3 regions of the Agrobacterium sp. CG674 genome follow, and region 3 is predicted to be linked to each of the others. Evidence: riboswitches for the same ligand, from Rfam matches in the RefSeq annotation. Region 3 holds a riboswitch; each other region holds the start of a gene.

Region 1 (7,380 bases), on a different contig from region 3:
TGGTCCGGTTCGGCACGATCGGAAATGCCAGTGAAATCCCGCAAATCAGAAAACCACAGGACTGCATCGATCTTTTCCACCTCGCCGCGCGTGATGGTTCCGCTGATGACCTTGCGGCCTGCATCCCGTCCCAGATAGACATCGCTGATGGTGCTGATGATCCGCATGCAGCATGCCGTCTTGAAGGCAAGGGCAAGCGTGGGCAACAGCATGCGCAAGGCCGCCAGCTCATCATCGTGAAAGCCTTCCGCATGGCGTGTCAGCCAGTGCGAATAAAAGGCATTCATCTCGCCCACGCTGCCACGACGGGTAAAGCGGTGAATGGTCGCCAGATAATCGGTGTGTCCGGCTTCCATCATGTCGTTCAGCTTGCGAAAGGTCGAGCGCCCGCCTTCGAAGAACCGATGCCGGGCTTCGTTCGAGTTTTCCTTGATGAGATGGAAGAAGACGGAGCTTTCCCAGTCCTCGCGGGCTTTGCCATCATCGGTAAAATCATAGACGCTGGATGACGCAGCCACATCGCCGCTATCCCAGCGAAAGGCATGCCCCTCGAAATCCGGGTGAAGCGTATCCATCAGCACCAGCGCAGACGAGATCGAAATGCCGACCTCATTGCAGCGGGTGCAAAAGCCCGACAGCAACTTTTCCTCTTCAATGCCCTCGTAGCCTTGCTGCGATAGCCACAATAAAATCTCTGAAAGACTGGACTGCTGGATCATGGAGGGCGATTGTCCCGATTGAGCACGCGTGAAAACATTTACCATGCATTGAACCAGCAGCGTGGCCTGCTTTGGTTCTGTTTACAACATTTTCACGAAATCATCTGACGAAAAGCGGCTGCACGCGTGGCCAGAAGGCCATTCGCAACATGCTGCCCATGCAGCAGGGCGATGTGCCACGCACCTTTGTCTCACCCGATCAAGCATTGAAAAACTAGCAGTTCAGCTATTGGCTTCTTCACCCTCGCTGGATTGGAGCAGCCGCGTCAACTCGGCGCAGTTCGGATCATCAGCATCCAGCAACTGCACGGGTGACGTCCAGCCAAAGCTGTAGCCCGCAATTGTGGCAATGGCCCATGATGGATCTTCGCCTGCGCGCTGAAGAAGCTTGGGCCCCTGCGCGGCCACGCATTGCTGCGACTGCTGAAGGGATTGGGCCGAGGCATTTGCGCCCTGAAGGCGGTCCTGCACCTCTGCCTGAATGGGGTTCAGGACAAAAAGCGTAATGAGCCATGCGGCAATATCGGAAATCATGCGTAACCTCTGCACACTCGGCGATGATGTCGGAAAAGGTCCGACATCGTGAAAGCGCCGAGACTTTCACCAGAGGGGCCCGGACCAGCGGGTTGGTTGAGATGTGGGAGACCGTCGGTGCAATTCAAGAGGCGCGGCAGCGGGAATTGGACGAGAAAGGCAACAGGCCTTTTCGAAGATGCCGCGCCACCCTTACTTTGGAGCCCGATAGCGAATGTGGCACATGTCGCCATCACCCGCTTCCACATCGACTTCGACACCAAACACATCCGCGATCAGGCTAGCCGTGAAGACCGTCGATGGCTTGCCAAGCGCCACAAGCTCACCCGCCTTCATCACCGCCACCCGGTCACAAAACATGGCCGCGTGGTTGAGATCATGCAGCGCTGCGGCGACCGTCAGCCGCTGCTGGCGCACAAGGTGCAGCAGCGCAATCTGATGACCGATATCGAGATGGTTGGTCGGCTCATCCAGAAGCAGAATATCCGGCTTTTGCGCCAAGGCGCGGGCGATGTGCAGCCGCTGCCGCTCGCCCCCGGACAGTGTATGCCACATGCGCTTTGAAAGATGCTTTGCATCGACATCCTGCAATGCCTGATCCACAATCGCATCATCCTGCGCCGACCATGGCGACAGGGCACCCTTATGCGGCGTGCGGCCAAGTTCCACGGCCTGACGGGCGTTGATCCGCTCCTGCGTTTCGGCTTGCTGTTCAACAAGCGCAATAGAGCGTGCGATCGTTTGCCGGTTCAGGCTCTCCATGGGCTTGCCGTCCAGCGTGACGTCGCCGTATCTAGCCTTTCGAAGGCCGCAGAGAAGCGACATGAGGCTTGTCTTGCCGGAACCATTGGGCCCGACAATGCCCAGAAATTCGCCCGGCCGGATTTCGAGACTGACATTTCTGACGATATCGACGCCACCGGCAGACCAGCATAGATCGTGCGCGCAAAGGGTCATACCGATCTCCGTCGCTGGCTGAGAATGAGCGCGAAGGCAGGGGCTCCGAAGAGCGCCGTGATGACGCCAATCGGCAGGACCTGCCCGGCGATGATGGTGCGCGAAACGATGTCTGCCGCAATCATGAACACGGCACCGGTCAAGGCCGCAGCGGGCAACAGTCGTCCATGGCGGACGCCGACGATCATGCGGGCGGCATGGGGAATGACAAGACCGATAAAGCCGATGGAGCCGACAATGCTGACCATGATGGCCGTCATCAGCGCGCAGATGCCGGTGAGCACGATGTAGACGCGCCGAACCGGTATGCCGAGCGAGGCAGCGGAGCCGGAGCCGAAGGTAAAGGCATCCAGCGCGCGCGCATGCCACAGGCAGACCAGAAGGCCGATAAGCGTGACCGGCAAGGCCAGCCACACATCTGGCCAGCGCACACCAGAGAGATTGCCGAGCAGCCAGAACATGATGCCCCGCGCCTGTTCGGCATTGGCTGCCTTTGTCACGATAAAAGAAGTGATGGCATTGAAAAGCTGCGAACCCGCCACACCCGCCAGAATGATGGCGCTGTTTCCGCTGCCAGCCCTCAACGCCAGCAGGCTGACGAGGGCAAAGGCTGTGAGCGCACCGAGGAACGCGCCGAGCGGCATGGTGAGCATGCCAGCGCCGAAGCCTAGAATGGCAACGCCCACCGCGCCCGTCGATGCACCGGCTGAAATGCCGAGAATGTAAGGGTCGGCCAGCGGATTCCGCAACAGCGCCTGAAGCACGACGCCCGACAACGCAAGGGCTGCTCCGCAGCAGGCCGCAACCACCGCCCGACTGAGGCGGTAGTTCCAGATGATGCCTTCATCGATCGCATCCAGCGGATAGCCGGCATCGAACACGCGGTTTGCCACCGTCTTGGCAACGACATCCATCGAAATGGATGTTTCGCCAATGGCCGCGCCGAGCCAGAGCGCCAAGCCCAGGAGCCCGGCCGCCAGCAAGACGGCACGGGTTATGGTGAAACAGGCACCCATGGCCTAGTTGGAAAGCCCAAGCTGGACGATAGCATCGGCCAGAACTTCGATACCATCGATGGTGCGGATCGTCGGGTTCATGGCCTGTGCATCCATGGTTACGATATGGCCCTCTTTGACAGCTGGCATGAGGCTGGTAACCGGATCTTCCTTCAAGAACTTCTGCTTGAGTACAACATCATCTGCCGGAAAGCGCCTACGATCCATCTTGCCCGCGACGACGATTGTGGGGTTGGCCTTGGCGATGGTTTCCCAACCAACCGTCGGCCACTCTTCATTGCTTTCGATAACATTTTTGATGCCGAGTGCCGACATGATATAGCCGGGTGCACCGTTCTCGCCTGCAACGTAAGGGTCGATTGCAAGCTCTGCGCTGGAGAACCAGAAGACTGCGGAAAGCTCGCCCTTGGCGGAAACGATCTTCTTGCGTGCAGCCTCTTCGCGGGCCTTCAGTTCGGCCACCAGCTTTTCGCCCTTGTCCTGAACATTGAAGATTTGCGCAAGATCAGTCACCTCCTGATAGATCAGGTCCATGGTGAACACGGAATGGCGCACGCCATCCCCACCGCCGGAATTGTCCTTGCCGGTGCAATCGGCGGGCGATGTGTAGACGGGGATTTTCAGCTCTTCAAACTGCTCCGGCTTGGCAACCACACCTTCCGGGCCGACATGCCATTGATACTGCACCGTGACCAGATCCGGCTTCTTGGCCAGAACGCTCTCGAAACTCGGGTCATTATCCGCAAGCCGGTCGATCTTGGCATTGGCTTCTTCATACCCCTTGATCACAGGGCCAATCCACACGGCGGTGCCGACAACCTTATCTGAAAGGCCCAGCAGATAGAGAATTTCCGTGGTGCTCTGTCCAACTGAGACGGTGCGCTCAGGTGCATGCGTGAAGGTGACATCCCGACCGCAATTCTTGAGTGTCAAAGGATAGGACGTCTGGGCCGCATGGGCAGAAGGCAGCGATGCAAACGAGCCTGCAACCGCGAAAATGGCAGCGCCGATGGCGTGCCTGAAGTGTAATGTCATTTCGATAGTCCCCGATCGTCATGAGTTGCGCGAGGCGCAACTGGGTATGAACATGTTTAGACAGTCAGCCCGCAAAGACGGGACGTCGGGACGATCTGAAACCGGGACATGGCAGATGAATAAGGCGCAGGCTAGCGCTCGATGCAATCACGACGTCTCCTGTTCCGGGCATCCCCGCCCGCGAATTGGATTGAACATATGACGGCAGGTCTCCTGGCTCACGGATTTGCGCCTTCGCCCAACCTTCCCGCAAATCGCTTTGCAGTGGCATGACGCCTTTAAAAGCGTCATAGGGCTCGACAATCCGCTCACAGTTGCGGGGGCAGCCACGGCATCGGATGTAAGTCCTCACCGTATTCCCTATTATTCCTTACGATTGCTCGCTTGGAACCGTCGCAACCAGTTAGACGCAATCGCGACATACCGTCAAGTCGAATAATTGTTATGTTATTACATATCGACTTGCAAGCGTTGATTTGCGATGTTTCACGGCTCATCCTATCGCACGAAAAAGCCGGGAATCTCTTCCCGGCTTCAATCTCGAACTATCGATAATATGGCTGTTTATGGCAGCGTGTAGGCGATGACATAGTCACCGGGCTTTGTGCCGACAGAGCCATGGCCGCCTGCAACCATCACCACATACTGCTTTCCATCATCCATGGCATAGGTCATCGGCGTAGCCTGTCCACCGGCTGGAAGACGACCTTCCCAAAGCTGCTTGCCCGTGGTGAGATCATAGGCGCGCAGATAATTGTCCACCGCCGCACCGAGGAAGGCAACGCCGCCCTTGGTAATCATGGGGCCGCCGATGCCGGGAACGCCGACCTTGAAAGGCAGGGGAAGCGGCGTCATGTCATAAACCGTGCCGTTCTTGTGCTTGTAAGCCACGTCACCCGTGCGCAGATCAGCACCTGCAACATATCCCCATGGTGGAGCCTGGCATGGAATGCCGAGCGGTCCGAGGAAGGGTCCCATCAACACCCCATAGGGCGCGCCATCATTTCTGTTCAGACCCTGTTCGCTGCCTTTTTCGTCCTGACCCTTTGGCGGGATCTGGTCGCGTGGCACGAGCTGCGATGTAAAGGCAAGGTATGTCGGCATGCCGAACATCACCTGCCGCTCCGGATCGACAGCAACAGAACCCCAATTGAACGTACCAAAATTGCCGGGATAAATAAGTGAGCCATTGAGCGATGGCGGCGTATAACGGCCCTCATAGTTCAGCTGATGAAACTTGATCCGGCAAGCCAGCTGGTCGAACATGGAAACACCCCACATGTTCGATTCAACCAGTGGCTCCGGCTTGAACGACAAGGCGGATGTTGGTTGCGTAGGCGAAGTGAAATCCTCGGGGATAGCGCCGCCCGGTGCCTTTTCTTCCGTAATGCCCAGCAGTGGCTCGCCATTGCGTCGATCCAGCACATAGATATCGCCCTGTTTTGTGGGTCCGACCAGAGCCGGAACGGCCTGGCCGTCCTGTCTGGTAATGTCGAGCAACACGGGCTGCGCGGGAACATCCATGTCCCAGAGGTCATGGTGCACAGTCTGGCGCACCCAGCGATCCTGTCCCGTGTTGATATCGAGCGCGACAATGGAAGACGAGTATTTCTCGACGCTTTCGCTGCGGCCCATGCCAAGCTGGTCCGGAACCTGATTGCCAAGCGGAATGTAGACGAGACCCAGCGCTTCATCGACGCTGAAAATAGACCAGCTGTTCGGCGAGTTCGTTGTGTAAGTCTGGCCGGGCTGGAGAGGTTCTGTCTGTGTCGGGTTGCCCGAATCCCAGTTCCAGAGCAAAGCGCCGGAGTTGACATCGAACGCCCTGATGACGCCGGATTGCGACTGCGTTGAATAATTGTCGTTGACCGCACCGCCGATGATGATCTTGTTGCCGACGACGACAGGCGGGGATGTTGAGTAATAGTAACCCGCCGGATTGTACTTCATGCCGTTGGCGAGCTGCAACGTGCCCTTGTCAGCAAATCCCTCACAGACCAGCCCAGTCAAAGTATCGAGCGCAATCAGGCGGGCATCTGATGTCGGCAGATAGACGCGCTGTGCGCAAGCAGTGCCGGCCTGTGCAGCCGGATCCGCGTAATATGTCACACCACGGCATGTCTGGTGCTGGCGATCCGGGTTCAGGCCAGCATTCGGATCGTACTTCCACTTTTCCTTGCCGGTGGCCGCATCAATGGCGATAGCCCAATTATGCGGCGTGCAGAGGTACAGCGAGTTGCCGACTTTTAAGGGAGTCACCTGATAGGTTGTCTCACCCACATCATCAGGCAATTTGACGTCGCCCGTCTGGTAGCGCCAGGCTTCCTTCAGATCGCCGACATTCTGCGTGTTGATCTGCGCCAGCGGCGAATAGCGTTGGCCATACGAGGTTCGGCCGTATTGATGCCATTCATTATCGGGAACCGGATTTCCGAACTCAGGCGATGCGGTCACCACGTCGGTGGGCAGCGCGCCTTCCATATCGTGCGGGTCCTGCGTCATGGCAAATGCCGCTGCACCCACGGAAACCAGAACCGCAGTTAAAAGTGGAACCGCGTTTGCGCCGTAGGAGATGCCCGTGGGGCTGGTAAAGCCCAGAGGCTTTCTGATCCATGGCATGAGAAGCCACATGCCCACCACGATGATGAAGCCGCCGCGCGGGCCCAGTTGCCACCAGTCAAAGCCGACTTCCCACAACGCCCATAAGAGCGTGGCAATGACGAAGACCGCGTAGAAGTGAAGCGCAAGCTTGTTTCTTTTGAACAGCAGAGCGCCGGTCACAATGAATGCGATGCCAGCCAATGCGTAATAGAGACTGCCGCCCAGCATAGCGAGCTGCGAGCCAAAGCCAAAAATTGCTAAACCAATCAGAGTCAGGATGACTGCAGTTGATGTAATTGCCATAAAATGCCCCCGGCGTGGTCTCCCGCGCCGAAAACACAATCCACTACCGAAAGGTTCCCAAAAAAATCACGATTTGGCCACTTTTCCGAAATCGCTGAATGCATTGAGCATTTCGGCAGCCTTCTTTTCCGAGGCAATCATCGCTGCCAGCAGTATCCTTGACTGACCGGCTCTCAATGTCTGCGAATGGATGGCGCCTGCCGCTCCCAGATCGT
Region 2 (7,380 bases), on a different contig from region 3:
CGCGAAACGCCGCATAATCGAGCATGAAATTAGCCTGACTTAATCACGATTAGAAACATTAATTAGATTAATTCAGAAGCTACGACTATCCAAGCGCCGAACGGGGACAGGACAATGGATTTTTCGACATATCTGACGGGCTTTACGATGGGGCTGACTTTGATTGTCGCCATCGGTGCGCAAAACGCTTTCGTGTTGCGGCAGGGGCTGCGCGGAGAGCACGTACTGGCCGTGGTCGCCACCTGCGCCATATCGGAGGCCATTCTGGTCACTGTGGGCGTTGCGGCTTTCGGCCAGATTGCAGCTGTGATGCCGGGGCTGGAACCCGCCATGCGCTATGCCGGTGCCGCCTTTCTGTTCTGGTACGGCGCAAAGAACCTGCAATCGGCGCTGGGTGCGTCCAGTGTTCTCATCGCCGCATCCGGCAAGGTCACGCCGCTAGCGCCCACACTCGTCACCTGCCTTGCGCTGACATGGCTCAACCCGCATGTCTATCTCGATACGGTTGTCTTGCTCGGCAGCATATCCATCCAGTTTCCGGGCGCGAAAGCATCCTTCGGGGCGGGTGCCGTCACCGCCTCATTCGTGTTCTTTTCAACGCTTGGCTTCGGTGCGCGCTGGCTGCGTCCGCTCTTTGCCAACCCAAGAGCATGGCGCATTCTGGAAGGCGTCATCGCGCTGACCATGTGGCTCATCGCCATCAAGCTGTTGACCGGCGGATAGGACTCGAAATAACAATTTTTAGGCGCTTACGAACTGTGCACATTCCATAATCGATTTTCAGGACCTGTCATGCCATCGCAGCTTAAACCCACCGTCACCATCCGCCCCGGCGAAGAGGGTGATCTGGTCACCATTACCGAGATTTACCGCCACGCCGTGCTGCACGGCACCGCCAGTTTCGAAATCGAGCCGCCATCATTGGAGACGATGCGCGAGCGCCGACAGGCTTTGGTCACCGGCGGCTTTCCTTATCTGGTGGCGGAAGTGGAGGGCGCGGTTGCGGGCTATGCCTATGCGGGCCTGCACCGGGCTCGCCCAGCCTATGGCGCGACAGTTGAGGATTCCATCTATGTCGATCCGGAGCGCAAGGGCCTCGGCATTGGCAAGGCGCTGCTTTTGGCCCTGATCGAAGACGCGACAGCCCGTGGCTTCCGCCAGATGGTTGCCGTGGTGGGCGATTCGGACAATGCCGCCTCCATCGGCGTTCATCGCGCCGCAGGGTTCGATATGGTCGGCACGCTGAAATCGGTTGGCTGGAAACACGGTCGCTGGCTGGACATCGTGCTCATGCAGCGCCCGCTGGGCGAGGCTGATACGACCCCGCGTTTCAAGCCAGCGGTGTGAGGCGCAGGTCCGCCGAACGGATTTTCCTCAAACGGTACGCAAGGTCCGGCACGGGGGGTGTGAAGCCATGGCGATGAGAGGAATTTTCTCCGTTACCGGAACATTTTGATATTTCGCAGGTTGCCTCTCGGGGCGTCCGCTCCTATGGTCCGCGCACCAGGTTTCTAGGAGCGGTCACGCCGCTGCAACAAGGAGTAACACCATGGCCTTCGAACTTCCCGCACTGCCTTACGATTACGATGCGCTTTCGCCTTATATGTCTCGCGAAACACTTGAGCTGCACCACGACAAGCACCACAAGGCTTATGTGGATAACGGCAACAAGCTCGCGGCTGAAGCCGGTCTCGCAGATCTTTCGCTGGAAGAAGTGGTCAAGAAGTCCTTCGGCACGCATGCTGGCCTGTTCAACAACGCTGCCCAGCATTACAACCACGTCCATTTCTGGAAGTGGATGAAGAAGGATGGCGGCGGCAACAAGCTGCCAGGCAAGCTGGAGCAGGCAATCACGTCTGATCTCGGCGGCTACGACAAGTTCAAGGCAGATTTCATTGCCGCTGGCACCACGCAGTTCGGCTCCGGCTGGGCATGGCTGTCTGTCAAGAACGGCAAGCTTGAAATTTCCAAGACTCCAAACGGCGAAAACCCGCTGGTTCACGGCGCAGAGCCTATTCTCGGCGTCGACGTGTGGGAACACTCCTACTATGTCGATTACAAGAACCTGCGTCCGAAGTACCTCGAAGCTTTCGTCGATAATCTCATCAACTGGGATTACGTTCTGGAGCGCTTCGAAGCTGCTTCCAAGTAAGACTTGAGACATACCTAAAAACAGACACCCGGCCTTGCGCCGGGTGTTTTCGTTTTGTCATATGGGTGTCATTGCCCCGGCCTATGCGGGGGCATCATGACAGACAAAACCGCACCGCTCTTCTCCTTCGGCATCGTCGCCGATCCGCAATATGCCGATATCCCGCCGCGCCCGGAAATGGGCCGCTATTATGCCGAGAGCCCGGCCAAGCTTTCACAGGCCATCGAGGTCTTCAACGCCCATGATCTCGCCTTCGTCGTCACGCTCGGCGATATCATCGATCGCGGCTGGGAGAATTTCGACGCCATCCTCGCGCCCTATGGCAAGCTCAGGCACCGCTCCGTGTTGTTGCCGGGAAATCATGACTTCGCGGTCGCGCCGGAATATCTGGCGCAGGTGCATGAGCGGCTCGGAATGTCGTCGCCATGGTATGATTTCGTGGTTGGTTATGTTCGCTTCGTGGTGCTGGATGGCAGCGATGTCAGCACATTCGCCCCACCACTAGGGGATGCCCGCCGCGATCTCGCAGCGCAACGGCTGGAAGGCTTGAAACAGGCCGGTGCCATCAACGCCCATGACTGGAACGGCTCGTTCAGCGACACACAACTGGCTTGGCTGGGACAGACGCTTGCGGCGGCGGATGCTGCCGGTGAGACAGCAATCCTCTTCTGCCATTATCCGCTCTACCCGCAAAATGCCCATAATATGTGGGATGCGCCTGATATTCTGGTGCTGCTCGCGGCGCACCCAAGTGCAAAGGCATGGTTCTGCGGTCACAATCACGTCGGCAATTATGCCAGCCTCGGCCACACGCATTTCCTGAATTTCAAGGGCATGGTGGATACGCCTGACGAAAACACCTTCGCCATTGCCGATGTCTACGGGGATCGCATCGATATCAGGGGTTTTGGCCGCGAAGAAAGCCGCACGCTGACGTTCTGAAGAGGGTGCGAAAACCCATCGTCAGCGAGATGATTTCACCACACATATTCATTTGATATTCCCCGGGAAAGCGGCTGATATCCGCGTCATATCGCTCATCTATTTTTTGACGAATGCCGTATTTTCAGGAATATTCGATATGTCTTATTCAGAAAACCTTTGGCTCTATTTCTCGCTCCTGTTCGGCATTATCATCTTGCCCGGCATCGATATGTTGCTGGTTCTGGCAAGCTCTCTAACGGGCGGACGCAAGGCGGGACTTGCCGCCACATCGGGGATCATGGCGGGCGGGGTGGTGCATTCGCTGTATGGCGCCGTTGGCGTCGGGCTTCTGGCCAGCCTCATGCCCGTTCTGTTCACGCCGCTGATGATCTTCGGCGCGGCCTATATGATCTGGGTCGGCATCGGCCTCATGCGCAGCTCCATCGTGGTGGAGGGGGATGAGGTCAGTGCCAGCGCATCCGCCCGCCGTGCGTTTCAGCGTGGCGTCGTTACATGCCTTTCCAACCCCAAGGCCTATCTCTTCATGATGGCGGTCTACCCGCAATTCCTGAAGCCGATTTACGGTCCTGTCTGGATACAGGGCGTCATCATGGGGCTGATGACAGCGGGCACGCAGCTTGCCGTTTATGGTACCCTGGCGCTGACGGCGGGCAAAAGCCGGGACTTGCTGGTGTCTTCACCGCATATCACCATTATCATCGGTCGCGCTGCGGGTCTGCTGCTGGTTGTGGTTGCCGGATTTACCCTCTGGGAAGCTCTTGCTTCCGGGTGATATGCGCCTGATAATGCTTCAAAAAAATCACTGCAATGTGACTTCTTTTTGCCATGTGGAACAGGCATCTTCGCCTTCGTGCGTCGCGCTGTTTTGCCGCAGGGATTACGTGACGACACGCAAGCATTCACCCGCCGATGTGCGGACCCAGGAGAGACATGATGAAGCTTAGAACGATTGCCGCATCCATTATGATAGGCTGTCTTTGCGCCGGTGCGGTTTCCGCAGCCGGCGAGGTCGAAAAGCGCGAAGGCTTGATGAAGGGTATCGGCGGTGCCATGGGCGCGCTGGGTGCCATCGCCAAGGGCGAAAAGCCCTATGACGCGGAAACCGTCAAAACCGCTGTCACCACCATCAGCGCCAATGCCAAGGCTTTCCCGGATCAGTTCCCTGCAGGTTCTGAAGGTGGCTCTGCTTCCCCGGCCATCTGGCAGAACTTCGCAGACTTCAAGGCGAAGTCCGATAAGCTGGCCTCGGATGCAGACATGGTTCTGGCACAGCTGCCAGCAGATCAGGCCAGCGTCGGTGCAGCGTTGAAGACGCTGGGTGCCGATTGCAGCAGCTGCCATCAGGCTTACCGCGTCAAGAAGTAATCAGCCCATCGGTCCGCCGGTCTTCGGCGGGCCTTTTTCATGATATCCATTTAAGAAGCGGAAACGGCAATGGCGTCCATTTGGGCAAAGCTGGCGGGCGGTGCTGTTGTTGCCGGGGTCGTCGGGTTCGGAATTTTCATGGGCGTCACCGCGCCTGAGCGCCAGGCACCCAGCCATTGGGCCAACCTTGGCGAACCCAATCTTGCCAATGGCGAGACATTGTTCTGGGCCGGCGGCTGCGCAAGCTGTCACGCCGCCCCTGATGCGACGGGAGATGCGCTGAAGACGCTGGCCGGTGGGCAGGCGCTGCCAAGCCCGTTCGGGACGTTCCACGTGCCCAACATCTCGCCGGATCCGCAGCACGGCATCGGCGCTTGGACGCTCGCACAATTTGGCGATGCCATGACGCGGGGCGTGGGCAAGGATGGCGAACATCTCTATCCGTCCTTCCCCTATAATTCCTATGCGCGGATGACGCCGCAGGATATCAACGACCTCTTCGCCTACCTGAAATCCCTGCCTGCCAGCACCAATGATGCCCCCGGCCACGATCTGCCATTTCCCTTCAACATCCGGCTTGTTCTTGGCGGCTGGAAGTTCCTGTATTTCGATAAGGGCGAACCACGCGTCGAGATTGCCAATGCCAATGCGCAGGTCGTTCGTGGTCAATATCTGGTGGAAGGCCCCGGCCATTGCGGCGAGTGCCACACCCCGCGTGATGCGCTGGGCGGCTTCATGAAGGGCCAATGGCTTGCTGGCGGACCCAATCCAGAAGGCGAGGGGCGCATTCCCGATATTCGCCCGGAATCGCAAACCATCGGCTCATGGAGTGAAGCGGATATCGCCAACTATCTGGAAACCGGCTTCACGCCTGATTTCGATAGCGCCGGTGGCTCCATGGTCAAGGTCCAGCAGAATATGGCCCGTCTTCCCGCTGAAGACCGCCAGGCCATTGCGGCCTATCTCAAGGCACTGCCCGCTCCCTGAGAAGCCATTGACTCCTCAACCCGTCCGCAGGATAACGGTTGTGTGATGGTCTTTCCGGTTCGCCCGGAAAGTGAAAAGGGAACACGATAGGAGCCTCAAGCTTTGATTCGTGGCTGCCCCCGCAACTGTGAGCGGATAGCCTGAAAACGTATTGCCACTGGTCTGGCGCATCGGCACGAAATTCTCCGGGATTTCGTAAAGCACGATGCGAAACAAAGGACCGGGAAGGTGTTTTCAAGGTTGTGACCCGCGAGCCAGGAGACCTGCCATCACGTGAAGTGTCGTCAATGCCGGCGGGGTGTCCGGAACAGCACGGTTTTCAGGTCGGGATATTCCCGCCTTCAAGACCCTGTGTCTCTTTTCCCCGTGGTGAATGTTGAATGCGGTTCTGTGGCGTTTGATCAGAAATGCGCCCACCCGCACGTGAAAGGGTCACCATGTCTATCCACCAGAATACGGCGGCAAGCGCCGTCTCATCCTCAACATCAAGACTTGCGCAATCGCTAACTGCAGCCTTGCTCGGCCTGTTCATCGTGGGCTTTGTCGGCTTTTCGCAGGTCGAAGCCGTGCACAATGCCGCGCATGATACGCGCCACGCCAACGCCTTCCCTTGCCATTGAGGGGAGGAAGATCATGCCGTTTTTCCGTAACATCGTCTTCACCGCCGTTCTGGTGGGCTTGATTGCCGGTCTGGCCGTCAGCGCCATGCAGGCCATCGGCACCACGCCGCTCATACTTCAGGCCGAAACTTTTGAGAGCGGCGGCGCAGAGGTCGCGCATGTCCACACCCATGAGGCGGGCGCACCCGCAGATCATCACCACGATCCAGAAGCGTGGGCACCCGCCGATGGCTTCGAGCGCAATGCCTACACCATCGCCGCCAATGTGCTGACTGCCATCGGCTATGCACTGGTGCTGACGGCTTTGATTTCGCTGCGCAATTCCGCAGGCGGCTGGCGGGAAGGGCTGCTCTGGGGTCTCGCCGGTTTTGCCGCCGTCATGCTCGCTCCTGCCATCGGCCTGCCGCCTGAACTGCCGGGTAGCCCCGCCGCAGAGCTGGGCGCACGGCAGATGTGGTGGGTGGGAACCGTCGCTGCCACGGCGGGTGGTCTGGCACTGCTTGCCTTCAAACGGGCGGAACCGTGGGCTGCCATTTTGGCTATTGCGTTGATTGCCGCGCCGCACATTCTCGGCGCGCCTTTGCCGCCAGAGGGTGAACACGCGCTGGCACCTCTGCCGCTGGAGCGCCGCTTCATCGTTCTGGCAACCGTGACCAGCTTCGTGTTCTGGATCATCTTGGGAACCCTGAGCGGCCATCTTCTCAAGCGTTTCGACGTTGCGAGATAGTATGGAAACCGCAAGCGAATGGAGCGACGGGCTCGATGCCTTGCGTTTTTCCGTTCCCGGCCATGGCGCACCCTGCGCCATGCACCGGCTGGCCTTTAAGGCTTTGCTTGGCAAAGAGCCGCAAAGGGAAGCGTGTCTTCAGTTCTTTGCTGAGAACCGAGAGGCCTTTCTCAAGGCCGCATCAGCCAAGATCAGCAGCCTGAAACTTGCCGCCGATCGCAGCCTGCACATCAACAGCAGAGACGTCAGGCGTGCGATGACAGAAAATCAGCTTGAGGGGACGGCGCGGGCGTGTCGTGTTCTTGATCGACGCTAGAGATGTTCCGCCGCAAACCCGGCCATCTCGGCCTCCGCCTCCGGCCCCCAGAGATCGAGCACTTTCAATATTTCGCTCGCGAAACTCACAGGTGCGGTTCCAGGTGCCGTGATGATGCCTTGGTCGCTGACGGCTTGGGGCTGGTCGCGGTAGTGTTCGGCACCTTCGTAGGTGATGTAGGTGGAGTGTGATGCCACGGAATTTCCGGTATGGGCCACGTTGTTCAACACACCTGTTCCGGCAAGCGCACTCGCTGCTGCGCAAATGC
Region 3 (7,380 bases):
GGATGGCGGTCGCAAGGCAGTGTCGATGATTGTTGGGCGCGATCCTGACAAGATGGATGAGGCGGCGGTCTGCCGTGCGGCCATCGAGAGCCTTGCCGAGAATTTTTCCGATGGCGTTGTTGCGCCCTCGCTGTGGCTTGGGCTTCTGGGGCTTGGCGGCGGTGCGGGTTACAAGGCCATCAATACGGCTGATAGCATGATCGGCCATCGCTCACCGCGCCATGAGGCATTCGGCTGGGCATCTGCGCGGCTGGATGATCTGGTCAACCTGCCCGCGTCCCGACTGACCGGGTTCCTGTTCGTTGGCGCTGCTGTTATTGTGAAGGGGGCCTCACCGCAAAACGCTTTTCGGGCCACTATCAGGGATGCGCATCATCACCGCTCGCCCAATGCCGGATGGCCTGAGGCGGCGATGGCGGGGGCGCTGGGCTTTGCGTTGGCCGGTCCGCGCTCCTATGGCGGGCAGATGATCGAGGCGCGGTTCATGGGCGAAGGCGGGCGGCGGGATCTGACATCCGCTGATATTCGCCGGGCGTTGAAGCTGGCACGCATTGCGGACGCCATGATGCTTGGTTTCTTCGGGGTTCTGGCCTTGGCTATCGCGCTATAGCGATCAGCGCATCGAGATCCAGATGGCGTTCCAGATGTTCCGCCAGCCGGTCGAGAACGGCATCCACCTGCTCTTCATAATCAAGCATTGAGCTTTGCCCGCCCAGCCGCGTCAGCCATGCGCTGCGCTGGTCATCATCGGCAAACAGGCCATGGACATAGGTGCCCAGAACACGGCCACTGGCTGAGATCGCGCCATCGGTGTGGTTGCCGATGGTGGCGAAGGCGCGGGCGGTGTCTTTGCCTTCGCTGACGCCGACATGCATTTCATAGCCGGAGAAGGAAATACCGTCGAAGCTTTGGCCGGTGACGGAGACGAGGCGCTTGTCGTCGGTCAGCACAGTCTCGATATCCAGCAGCCCAAGGCCTTCAGCGGTACGAGGCGCACCTTCGATGCCATTGGGGTCGGCAACCGTGTTTCCCAGCATCTGGTAGCCGCCGCAAAGGCCCAGAACATATCCGCCACGGCGCAGATGCGCCTTGATATCGATATCCAGGCCAGATTTTTTCAAAGTGGCGAGATCCGCAATGGTTGATTTGGAGCCGCAGAGAAGCACCAGCGCGCAATCGCCGGGAATGGCATCGCCCGGTCTGATGCGCAGCAGTTCGACATCCGGCTCGGCCTCCAGCGGATCAAGATCATCGAAATTGGAAATATGTGGCAGGATGGGAACGGCAATGCGGATTTTTGCGTCGGGCTTGCGCTGTCCCGGTGCCATGAGGCCGAGCGCATCTTCGGCGGGCAAGCGGCTGGCATCGGCAAAATGCGGCAGCAGGCCAATGGGCCGCCAGCCGGTCTTGGCTTCGATGATGCGCATGCCCTCATCAAACAGCGAGGGATCACCGCGAAAACGGTTGACGATGAACCCCTCGATCATGGCCGCGTCTTCTTTATCAAGAACCGTCTGGGTGCCGACGATGCTTGCGATGACGCCACCGCGATCAATATCGCCGATGAGGATGACGGGGGCATTGGCGGCGCGGGCAAAGCCCATATTGGCGATGTCGTTGGCGCGCAGATTGACCTCGGATGCGCTCCCCGCACCTTCCACCAGCACAAGGTCGCATTTCGCCTTCAGGTGCTCGAAACTATCAAGCACTCGGGCCATCAGGCCAGCCTTCATATGCTGGTAATCGGCGGCCTTGGCATTGCCGATGACCTTGCCCTGCACAACGACCTGCGCGCCGGTTTCGCTTTGTGGCTTGAGCAGCACCGGGTTCATATGCACGGACAGGGGAACACCTGCGGCACGCGCTTGCAAAGCCTGCGCCCGGCCAATCTCGCCGCCATCGGCGGTGACGGCGGCGTTGTTGGACATGTTTTGCGGCTTGAAGGGCATGACGGAAAGGCCGCGCCTTGTGAAGGCACGGGCCAGCCCTGCCACCATCAAGGATTTGCCAACATCCGAGCCTGTGCCCTGAAACATCAAAACGCGCGCTGCCATATCTTTAAAACTCGATGCCCGACTGGGCTTTCACGCCGGCCTTGAAGTGGTGTTTTACCAGCGTCATTTCCGTCACCATATCGGCGGCATCGATCAAAGGCTGCTTGGCGTTGCGGCCGGTGACCATGACGTGAAGGTTGGGCCGACGGTTGACAAGTGTTTCCACAACCTCGTCCAGCGGCAGATAATCATAGCGAAGCGCGATGTTGAGTTCATCCAGCACCACCAGATTGATGGTTTCATCCGCCATCATGACTTTCGCTTCTTCCCAGGCTTTGGTCGCGGCTGCGACATCGCGTTTCAGATCCTGCGTGTCCCACGTGAAACCTTCGCCCATGGTGCGCCATTCCACGCGATCACCGAACATGGCCAGCGCCTGCTGCTCGCCGGTGGACCAAGCGCCCTTAATGAACTGCACAATGCCGACGCGCCCGCCGGTGCCGAGCATGCGCAGCGCCAGACCGAAGGCTGCTGTGGATTTGCCCTTGGCCGGACCGGTATTGACCATCAACAGGCCTTTTTCGACCGTCTTTTCCGAAACTTCGGCATCCTGCACGGCTTTGCGGTTGACCATCTTGGCGCGGTGACGCTCGGCTTCGCTTTCGCTGATATCGCGGTTCATGGCTTCTCATTCCTCTTGGGGCATGCGTGTCAAAGCGGCGACTATAGCCAAAACGGTTTCCACGGCAATGATGCCGCGGCATTGACACAAAAGCCATGCAAGGCATAAGGGTTAACCACTGACGGTCTTTTTCCGGCAACGGGAAAAGCTAAGAGGGAACACGGTTCCGTTCGCAATGCGGACCAATCCGTGGCTGCCCCCGCAACTGTATGCGGTGAGCCTGCGCCATAAGCCACTGGACATTCTGTTCGGGAAGGCGGTGTCGGGCGTCTCACGCCGCAAGCCAGGAGACCTGCCGTTTCAGGGAAATGCGTCTACCGGGCGGGGTGCTCCGGTTAGCCGGTCATATTGAGCGAAACGTGCTTTGGCGCGTGGCGTCGATATCCGCACCCCATATGATTTTGCAGGCGCGGAAAGTTGACACCTTGGATCTGACATCGACCCCACCAGATAAGACCGCGAAAGCAGACGGAGCCGCAGGTGTCGTCGTTTTCGTTTGCCGAAGCTGCCGCGATGAGGTTGACCCGAATGCCGAGCCTCGCCCGGGCGCTAACCTTGCGCAGGCAGCCGTTGAGCTAGGCCGTACCGAGGGCGTCGATGTGCGCAGCGTCAATTGCCTTGCCAATTGCAAGCGCGGCCTCAGCGCGGCCATGCGCAGTGCCGATGGCTGGTCCTATATGTTCGGCTCCCTGACCCAAGACGATGCAGGAGACCTTCTGGTCGGCGCGCGTCTTCTGGCTGGCGCGACAGATGGCCTGATGCCGTGGCGCGGACGGCCCGACAGTTTGAAACGCGGCCTTGTGGCCCGCATTCCCCCTTTGCATTTTACCGAGGAGACATCATGACCACTCTAGACCGCGTTCCCTGCACCATCATCACCGGCTTTCTGGGCGCTGGCAAAACCACCTTGCTGCGTGGTCTGCTGGAAAAACTGGATGGCAAGCGGCTGGCCATCATCGTCAATGAGTTCGGCGATGTCGGTATCGATGGCGAGATCCTCAAGGGTTGCGGCATTGAAAGCTGCCCGGAAGAAAACATCGTGGAACTGGCCAATGGCTGCATTTGCTGCACGGTGGCGGATGATTTCCAGCCGGCTATCGAGCAGATTCTGAGCCGCGAACCCCGCGTCGAGCATATTCTGATCGAAACATCGGGCCTTGCGCTGCCAAAGCCTCTGGTGCAGGCCTTCCAGTGGCCAGCCATCAAAAGCCGCGTGACGGTGGATGCTGTTGTGGCCGTTGCCGATGGTGCAGCCCTTGCCGATGGCATGGTTTCGCATGATCTGGAAGCGCTCGCCGCCCAGCGCCAGAATGACGAGGCACTTGACCATGACGACCCGGTCGAAGAAGTGTTCGAAGACCAGATTGCCTGCGCCGATCTTATCGTGCTGACCAAGGGTGATCTGTTGGATGCCGAGGGTCTGGAGCGCGCAAAGGCGCATATCAATGCTCATCTGCCAAAATCTGCCAAGATCATCGTTGCATCCAATGGCGTGATCGACCCGGCTGTGCTGATCGGTCTGGGTCTGGCCGTTGAAGAGGATATCGACAACCGCCACACACACCATGATGATGAGGAAGACCACGACCATGACGAGTTCGACAGCTTTGTTGTGGAACTGGATGCCGTGACGGATGCGGATGCGCTGGCGGCACGAATCGCCGAAACGGCAGCGTCCGAAAACGTGCTGCGCATCAAGGGTTTTGTCGAGGTTTCAGCAAAGCCCATGCGTTTGCAGGTGCAGGCGGTTGGTTCGCGGGTCAACCACTATTTCGACCGCCCCTGGGGTGCGGGCGAAGAGCGCCGCAGCCGTTTGGTCGTGATCGGTGAGAAGGGTCTTGACCGCGCAAAGATCGAGCGGATGCTGGCAGCCTGATCCATGCACATCCTTGCCACCACATCCTCGTCTCTGGACGACCTGATCGAGCCGGTTGATCTCAACCAGCCACGGGCGGATGTGGTGGTGCTGTCCTTTTCAGCGAGCGACCTTGCGGGGCTGGAGCGCGGATGGGCTGTTCATGGCGATAGCGCGTTGTCGATGGTGAGCGCCAACCTGTCCGAGCTTCGCCACCCCATGTCGGTCGATCTGTGGATGGAAAAGACCGCAGAGCACGCCAAGCTGATCCTTATCCGGATTCTCGGCGGCGCAGATCGTTGGCGTTACGGGGTGGACCAGCTTTCCAGAATGGCACGGCAACGCGGCATCAAGCTTGTGCTTCTACCCGGCGAATGCAGCGAGCGGGATGAGAAGCTGGAGGCCGCTTCTACGGTCGATCTTGAGACGCTGAATGCGATCCTCGCCTTTTTCCGCGCAGGCGGCGCTGACAACATGGCGCGTGTTGCGGCGGGGCTTTCTGCCTTTGCGCGGGGAGATGCCTGGCCTGATATGGTGGCGGAACCGCTGCCCAAATCCGGTTTTTATCGCCCGGGCGAAGGCCTTGTGGCGCTTGAAGAGGCGCTTTCTGGTTTTCCGGACAATGCCCCTCTGCTGCCCATCCTGTTTTATCGTTCCATGCTGCTGGCGGCAGATGTCGCGCCGATCGATGCCTTGTTTGAGGCGTTGCGCGAACGCGGCTTTGCGCCGCTGCCCATCTTCGTCAGCGGGCTGAAGGACCATGACGCCATTCATTTTCTGGAAGAAACGCTTCGGGATTTGAAGCCTGACGCCATCATCGCAGCCACCGCCTTTGCCAGCCAGACGGATGAGAGTGGCACAGCCTTGTTTGCGCGACTGGGGGTTGCGGCGTTTCAGGTCATCATGGCCACGACGCGGCGCGATGGCTGGGTGGATAATCTGCGGGGGCTCAACCCATCAGACCTTGCCATGCATGTGGTGCTGCCGGAACTGGATGGGCGCATGCTGGCCGGGGTCATCTCGTTCAAGCAACCTGACCCCAATGGCGGGCAAGGCCTTGTCAACACGCCGGAGCCTGACCGTATCGAGCAGGTCGCCAACCGTATCTCGGCCTTTCTGCGGCTGAAACATGCAGCCGCCTCGCAGCGGCGTATAGTCATTTTGATGCCGGATTATCCCGGCGCAGCACCGGGGCGCACCGGCTATGCCGTGGGTCTTGATGTGCCGCAGAGCGTGCTGGAAATGCTGCGAGATTTGCGGGATGCAGGATATTCTGTGGATGATATTCCGCACACCACCCGAGAATTGCTGGACCGTATCGAAACTGGCGCCGCATCGTTTGGAGCCGATCACTACGGCGCGTTTCGCGCATCCATGCCATCAGCTGCCAGCCAGGCGCTTGATGACACTTGGGGTGATGTTGCCGAGGATGCTGCTTTCCACGCAGGAGAGTTCCGGTTTCGGGCCGCACAGTTTGGAGCCGTGACGGTGGCGCTTGCGCCGGATCGTGGCCGCAATGAAGACCGGCGTGTGGATTATCACGACCCGACCTTGCCGCCACGCCACGCGCTTGTGGCCTTTGGCGCGTGGATGCAGAAGGGTCTTGATGCCCATGCCATCATCCATGTCGGTGCGCACGGCACGCTGGAATGGTTGCCGGGAAAGACGGTTGCACTATCGCAGGCGTGCTTCCCTGAAATCGTCACCGGGCCGTTGCCGGTCATCTATCCCTTTATCGTTTCCAATCCGGGGGAAGCAGCGGTGGCCAAGCGGCGCATTGCAGCGGTTACCATCGGTCATATCCCACCTGTTCTGATCGAGGCGGGGTTATCGCCCGATCAGATGGCGCTGGAACAGCTTGTCGATGAATATGCGCAGGCCGACGGGCTGGACCGCCGCCGCCGTGACCGGCTGGCCAAGCTCATCGTCGAGAAGGCGCAGGAGACCGGGCTGGCGGCAGATGCGGGCATCGATATGGGCGATGATGCCGATACGGCGCTGTCCCGAATCGATGCCTTTCTATGCGATCTCAAGGATTTCGCCATCAAGGATGGTCAGCATGTGTTTGGCCGATGCGCGGATGATGAGCCGGATTCCTTGAGACGTCAGAGTGCTGTTGCGGAAAAGGCAGCGCTTCTATCGGCACTGGATGGACGCCATATTGCGCCGGGGCCATCGGGTGCGCCTGCACGCGGGCGGCTGGATGTGTTGCCCACGGGGCGAAATCTCTATGCTGCCGACCCACGTACCATGCCGACCCGGACCGCGTTCGAGCTTGGCCGTATGGCGGGTGAGGAAGTTCTGCGCCATCACCTGCAAAGCCATGGCGACTGGCCGAAACATATCGTCTTCGATCTCTGGGGCTCGGCCTCGCTGCGCAATGGTGGCGAGGATGTGGGGCAGGCGCTGCATTTGATGGGTGCCAGACCCATCCACGATATGGCAACGGGGCGTGTGACCGGCATCGAAGTGCTGCCGCCGGCCGTGCTGGGGCGGCCCCGTGTGGATGTGACATTCCGCATTTCCGGCCTGTTCCGGGATATGTTCCCGGCCTTGATTGCGCTGCTGGACGCTGCGGCCAAGGCGATTGCCCGCCGCGAGGAAGCGTCTGGCGACAACCCGCTGGGCGAAGAAGCCGCACAGCTCGGCCATATACCCGCACGGATTTTTGGCTCTGCACCCGGCACCTATGGCGCGGGCATAGAGGAAAAGCTCTCAAGTGGTCGCTGGGATGAGCGTGAAGACTTGGGCCAAGCCTATCTCGATGCGGCAAGCCATGCCTATGGCGGTGCCGATGGTCTCAGCGTTTCTGCCGATGGCACTTTTGCCGGCCAAGTGGAAAAAGCCGA

Evidence for each region. Region 3 has a riboswitch for cobalamin ahead of ACQZ51_RS15295 (DUF1636 family protein). Riboswitches for the same ligand answer to the same signal wherever they lie in the genome.
Region 1: it holds a riboswitch for cobalamin, as region 3 does, so the genes downstream of both, ACQZ51_RS05370 (ABC transporter substrate-binding protein) here and ACQZ51_RS15295 (DUF1636 family protein) in region 3, are expected to answer to the same signal.
Region 2: it holds a riboswitch for cobalamin, as region 3 does, so the genes downstream of both, ACQZ51_RS03665 (CbtB domain-containing protein) here and ACQZ51_RS15295 (DUF1636 family protein) in region 3, are expected to answer to the same signal.

What each region holds. Positions count from the first base shown of each region.
Region 1 is NZ_JBNWDZ010000002.1:18,002-25,381, reverse strand. It holds gene ACQZ51_RS05390 (adenylate/guanylate cyclase domain-containing protein) at 1-719, opposite strand, end outside; gene ACQZ51_RS05385 (hypothetical protein) at 942-1,253, opposite strand; gene ACQZ51_RS05380 (ABC transporter ATP-binding protein) at 1,446-2,210, opposite strand; gene ACQZ51_RS05375 (FecCD family ABC transporter permease) at 2,207-3,226, opposite strand; partial or broken gene ACQZ51_RS05370 (ABC transporter substrate-binding protein) at 3,230-4,174, opposite strand; cobalamin riboswitch at 4,448-4,671, opposite strand; gene ACQZ51_RS05365 (glucose/quinate/shikimate family membrane-bound PQQ-dependent dehydrogenase) at 4,826-7,165, opposite strand; gene ACQZ51_RS05360 (asparaginase) at 7,232-7,380, opposite strand, start outside.
Region 2 is NZ_JBNWDZ010000001.1:761,325-768,704, forward strand. It holds gene ACQZ51_RS03625 (LysR family transcriptional regulator ArgP) at 1-25, opposite strand, end outside; gene ACQZ51_RS03630 (LysE/ArgO family amino acid transporter) at 115-723, shown strand; gene ACQZ51_RS03635 (N-acetyltransferase family protein) at 793-1,347, shown strand; gene ACQZ51_RS03640 (superoxide dismutase) at 1,550-2,152, shown strand; gene ACQZ51_RS03645 (metallophosphoesterase) at 2,249-3,094, shown strand; gene ACQZ51_RS03650 (LysE family translocator) at 3,234-3,869, shown strand; gene ACQZ51_RS03655 (c-type cytochrome) at 4,031-4,462, shown strand; gene ACQZ51_RS03660 (c-type cytochrome) at 4,532-5,449, shown strand; cobalamin riboswitch at 5,479-5,734, shown strand; gene ACQZ51_RS03665 (CbtB domain-containing protein) at 5,887-6,069, shown strand; gene ACQZ51_RS03670 (CbtA family protein) at 6,083-6,796, shown strand; gene ACQZ51_RS03675 (hypothetical protein) at 6,798-7,112, shown strand; gene ACQZ51_RS03680 (type 1 glutamine amidotransferase family protein) at 7,109-7,380, opposite strand, start outside.
Region 3 is NZ_JBNWDZ010000005.1:84,627-92,006, forward strand. It holds gene cbiB (adenosylcobinamide-phosphate synthase CbiB) at 1-610, shown strand, start outside; gene ACQZ51_RS15285 (cobyric acid synthase) at 597-2,054, opposite strand; gene cobO (cob(I)yrinic acid a,c-diamide adenosyltransferase) at 2,059-2,676, opposite strand; cobalamin riboswitch at 2,782-2,990, shown strand; gene ACQZ51_RS15295 (DUF1636 family protein) at 3,102-3,521, shown strand; gene cobW (cobalamin biosynthesis protein CobW) at 3,515-4,552, shown strand; gene cobN (cobaltochelatase subunit CobN) at 4,556-7,380, shown strand, end outside.